One region of the Streptomyces collinus genome, then DNA from elsewhere that is predicted to be linked to it. Evidence: riboswitches for the same ligand, from Rfam matches in the RefSeq annotation. Region 1 holds a riboswitch; the other holds the start of a gene.
What was found. A riboswitch is a leader RNA that binds a small molecule or an ion and turns the genes downstream of it on or off. The one in region 1 is predicted to bind S-adenosylmethionine.
Positions count from the first base shown of each region.

Region 1 (2,388 bases):
CTCTCGATCAGCTTCTTCGTCACGCCCACCGTCACACCACCGGCGGTCTCCGCAAAGATCCCCTCGGTCCGGGCAAGGATCTTGATCGCGTCCACGACCTGCTCGTCGTTCACGTCCTCCACCGCACCACCGGTCCGCCGCGCGATGTCCAGCACGTACGGCCCGTCCGCCGGGTTGCCGATGGCAAGCGACTTGGCGATGGTGTTCGGCTTCTGCGGGCGCACCACGTCATGCCCGGCCTTGTACGCCGTCGACACCGGCGAGCAGCCCTCGGCCTGCGCACCGAAGATCTTGTACGGCTTGTCCTCGACCAGCCCGAGCTTGATCAGCTCCTGAAGGCCCTTGTCGATCTTCGTCAGCTGCGAGCCGGAGGCGATCGGCACGACCAGCTGGTCCGGCAGCCGCCAGCCGAGCTGCTCGCAGATCTCGTACGCGAGGGTCTTGGAGCCCTCCGCGTAGTACGGCCGGAGGTTGACGTTGACGAAGCCCCAGCCCTCACCGGCCGGGTCGCCGATCAGCTCGGAGCAGAAGCGGTTCACGTCGTCGTAGTTGCCCTCGATGCCGACGAGCTCGCCGCCGTAGACCGCGGCCATGACGACCTTGCCCTGCTCCAGGTCGTGCGGGATGAACACGCAGGAGCGGAAGCCGGCGCGGGCCGCCGCGGCACCCACCGCACCGGCGAGGTTGCCGGTGGAGGAGCAGGAGAGCGTGGTGAAGCCGAAGGCGCGGGCGGCCTCCAGGGCCTGGGCGACGACGCGGTCCTTGAAGGAGTGCGTCGGGTTGCCGGAGTCGTCCTTGACGAACAGCTTGCCGGCGTCGACGCCCAGCTCGCGCGCGAGGTTGTCGGCCTTGACGAGCTTGGTCCAGCCGGGGTTGATGTTCGGCTTGTCCGCGACGTCGGCCGGGACCGGCAGCAGCGGGGCGTAGCGCCAGATGTTCGCGGGGCCCGCTTCGATCTGCTTGCGGAGCTCCTCGGTGTCGTAGGCCGAGAAGTCGTAGGCGATCTCCAGCGGGCCGAAACACTCCTCGCACGCGAAGACCGGTCCGAGGGGTACGCGGTGACCGCACTCGCGGCAGCTCAGGGCAGCGGCGGGACCGAGGTCTACGGTGGAGTCAGTGGTGCTTGCAACAGTCTGCACAGCCATGTGAGGCGAGGCCCTTTCTCCTCATCTTCCTCACGACGCATCTCGCCGTGAGACGGATTTGGCACCTTCCCGAGCCGGGAGCCTCGCGCATGTGGTCGACAGTGACCTACGAGTACCGACTGGAGGGTTGCCGGGGCTTCATCGGGCCGTTTCCCTCTGCCCCTCTGGATGAGCTGTATGTGGTTGTAGGCGGCGGGTGACCCCGGACATGCGATGGTCATCCGCCTTGTTCAAGACTGTAACCGACGACCAGGACAGTTGAGATAGTCGTCCGAACCGCGAGATGGATCACAGCCCGTCCCGCCGAGAGTACGCAGAGGAGCCGCCACGGTGCTGGAAGAAGTCGAGCGCTGGCTGAGCACCCGTTCCTGGTCCGCGAACGATCGCCCGCTCCACCGGATGCTGGCCGCCAAGCAGCGCACGGGCCGGACGGTCAGCGTCGTGCTGCCCGCCCTCAACGAGGAGGCGACGGTCGGCGACATCGTCGCCGTCATCCGCCACGACCTGATGCGGCAGGTCCCGCTCGTGGACGAGCTGGTCGTCGTCGACTCCGGCTCGACCGACCGTACGTCCGAGGTGGCCGCCGCCGCGGGCGCGCGGGTGGTGCACCGGGACGGGATACTCCCGCGCCTGCCCGCCGTGCCCGGCAAGGGCGAGGTGCTGTGGCGATCGCTGCTGGTCACCCGCGGGGACATCGTCTGTTTCGTCGACGCGGACCTCAGGGACTTCTCGTCGGACTTCGTCTCCGGGATCGTGGGCCCGCTGCTCACGGACCCGGACGTGGACCTGGTGAAGGCCATGTACGACCGGCCGCTGTCCGGTGCCGCCGGGCAGGGCGGCCGGGTCACCGAGCTGATGGCGCGCCCGCTGCTCAACATGCACTGGCCGCAGCTGGCCGGCTTCGTGCAGCCGCTCGGCGGCGAGTACGCGGCCCGCCGCTCGCTGCTGGAGCAGCTGCCGTTCCCCGTCGGCTACGGCGTGGAGCTGGGGATGCTGGTCGACGCCCTGCACCTGGTGGGCCTGGACGCCCTCGCCCAGGTGGACGTCGGGGTGCGCAAGCACCGGCACCAGGACGGGCAGGCGCTGGGCCGGATGGCCGCGGCGATCTACCGCACGGCCCAGCTGCGGCTGGCCCGCGGGCATCTGATCCGGCCGTCCCTGACCCAGTTCGAGCGGGGCGGGGACGGCTTCGAGCCGCGGACGTACTCCGTGGACACCGAGGAGCGTCCGCCGATGGTGGACA
Region 1 covers NZ_CP133771.1:4,011,341-4,013,728, forward strand. The annotation lists gene thrC (threonine synthase) at 1-1,145, opposite strand, end outside; SAM riboswitch class I at 1,164-1,320, opposite strand; gene RFN52_RS18060 (glucosyl-3-phosphoglycerate synthase) at 1,476-2,388, shown strand, end outside.

Region 2 (2,388 bases), 1.6 Mb from region 1:
CGAACCGCTCCACGTGCTCGTCGGGCGTGCCCGCCCCGAAGCTGACCCGGATGGCGTTGAGCGACTTCTCCCCGGGCGCTGCCTCCGGCGACCCGCACGCGCCCTGCGACTGCGGGTCGCTGCCGAGCAGCGTGCGCACCAGCGGGTGGGCGCAGAACAGCCCGTCCCGTACGCCGATGCCGTACTCGGCGGACAGGGCGGCGGCGAAGTGCGAGCTGTTCCAGCCCTCCACGACGAAGGAGAGCACGCCGACGCGCGGCGCGTCGTCCCCGAAGAGGGACAGGAACCGCACCTCGGGGACGTCGGCGAGCCCCTCCCGCACGGCACGGACCAGGTACTGCTCACGGGCGACGAGGGTGTCGAAACCGGCCTCGGTCAGCGCCTTGCAGGCCGAGGCGAGGGCATAAGCGCCGATGACGTTGGGCGACCCGGCCTCGTGGCGGGCGGCGCTGTCGTGCCACTCCACGTCCACTCCCCCGTCCTGGCGCCGGCTGACCTTGCGGCTGGCGCCGCCGCCCGCGAGGTACGGCTCGGCCGCGCGCAGCCAGTCGGCCCGCCCGGCCAGGACGCCAGAGCCGAAGGGCGCGTACAGCTTGTGCCCGGAGAAGGCGACCCAGTCGACGTCGAGGCCGGCGACGGACACCTGGTGGTGCGGGGCCAGCTGCGCGGCGTCCAGCACGATGCGCGCACCGTGGGCGTGCGCGGCGGCCGTGAGCTCCCGTACGGGCCACAGCTCACCGGTGACGTTCGAGGCGCCGGTGACGCACACGAGGGCCGGGCCGTAGGGGTCGCGGTCGGCGAGGGCGCGCTCCAGGGTCTCGACGGCCTCGCGGGGGCTGCGCGGGGCGTCGAGGTAGGTGACCTGGGCGCCGCGCCACGGCAGCAGAGAGGCGTGGTGCTCGGTCTCGAAGACGAAGACCCGGCAGTCGGCGGGGAGGGCGGCGGCGAGGAGGTTGAGGGAGTCGGTCGTCGACCGCGTGAACACGACCTGGTCGTCCTCGCGGCAGTCGAGGAACTCGGCGACGGTCCGGCGGGCGTTCTCGAACAGGTCGGTGGAGAGCTGGGAGAGGTACCCGGCGCCGCGGTGGACGCTGCCGTAGTAGGGCGCGTAGGCGGCGACGTCGTCCCAGACCCGCTGGAGCGCCGGGGCGCTGGCGGCGTAGTCGAGGGCTGCGTAGGTGACCTCGCCACCGGTCACGAGCGGCACGGTGACATCTCGGCCCAGAACGGGCAGCGGGGCACAAACGGACGGGGCGGCGGCAACGGTGGAGACGGACATGGTGAACTCCCGTGAAGGCAGGTGGAATCCGCCCGCGAGCCGGTACGGCTACCAGCGGGGGGGGTGAAGGAAAGAGGGATGCGGAGGCGGGGCTCTGCGGCCCTATCGCATTCGCTGATTCACGGGAGAGCTCCTCGACGACCAGGACCCCTGGCCCCACACTTTTCAAAAGCGTGCGAGGGGTCCGCGCTTGCCACAGACCTCGCTGCCTGCGGCCTGGTCTTCACCCGGGGCACCCCGCCACGGACGGAGGGTTGCCGGACAGTCGGCCGGGGCCTCATGACTGTCACTCATGACCTGATCAGGAACGTACGCGAAAAGATCGGCGTCCCGCAACCCGAGTCCGGATCGCGGGACGCCGTCCGTGGTTCCCTACCTGTTGCTGGCGGCCACCCAGCGCTCCAGCGTGCGCTTCGCGGCGCCCGAGTCGATCGACTCGGCCGCCTTCACCATCCCGGCGCGGATCTGCTCGGTCAGTGGCGCGGCGGTGGGCTCCAGGGCGACCAGGGCCGCCGCCGAGTTCAGCACCACCGCGTCCCGCACCGGCCCCGTCTCCCCGTCCAGGAGCCGCCGCGCGACCTCGGCGTTGTAGGAGGCGTCCGCGCCGCGCAGCGCCTCCACGGGGACCAGTTCGAGGCCGACGTCACGCGGGTCGAAGGCCTCCTCGGTCACCTCGCCGCCCCGGACGATCCACACCCGGGACGTGGCCGTGGTGGTCAGCTCGTCCAGGCCGTCGTCGCCCCGGAAGACCAGGGAGGAGTTGCCGCGCTCGGCGAAGACGCCCGCGACGATCGGCGCCATGCGCGGGTCCGCCACACCGACCGCCTGGGCGCGGACCCGGGCCGGGTTGGTGAGCGGGCCGAGGGCGTTGAACACCGTACGGATGCCCAACTGGCCGCGGGCGGCGCCCGCGTGCCGCAGCGCCGGGTGGAACTTCACCGCGAAGCAGAAGGTGATCCCGGCCTCCTCGGCGACCTCCGTCACCCGGTGCAGGGGCAGCTCCAGGTTGACGCCGAGCTTCTCCAGCACGTCGGAGGCCCCGGACGCCGAGGACGCGGCACGGTTGCCGTGCTTGACGACCTTCGCGCCGGTGCCGGCGACGACGATCG
Region 2 covers NZ_CP133771.1:2,386,634-2,389,021, forward strand. The annotation lists gene RFN52_RS10735 (aminotransferase class V-fold PLP-dependent enzyme) at 1-1,279, opposite strand, end outside; SAM riboswitch class IV at 1,461-1,577, opposite strand; gene trpD (anthranilate phosphoribosyltransferase) at 1,652-2,388, opposite strand, start outside.
Region 2: another riboswitch for S-adenosylmethionine. It lies ahead of RFN52_RS10735 (aminotransferase class V-fold PLP-dependent enzyme); the one in region 1 lies ahead of thrC (threonine synthase).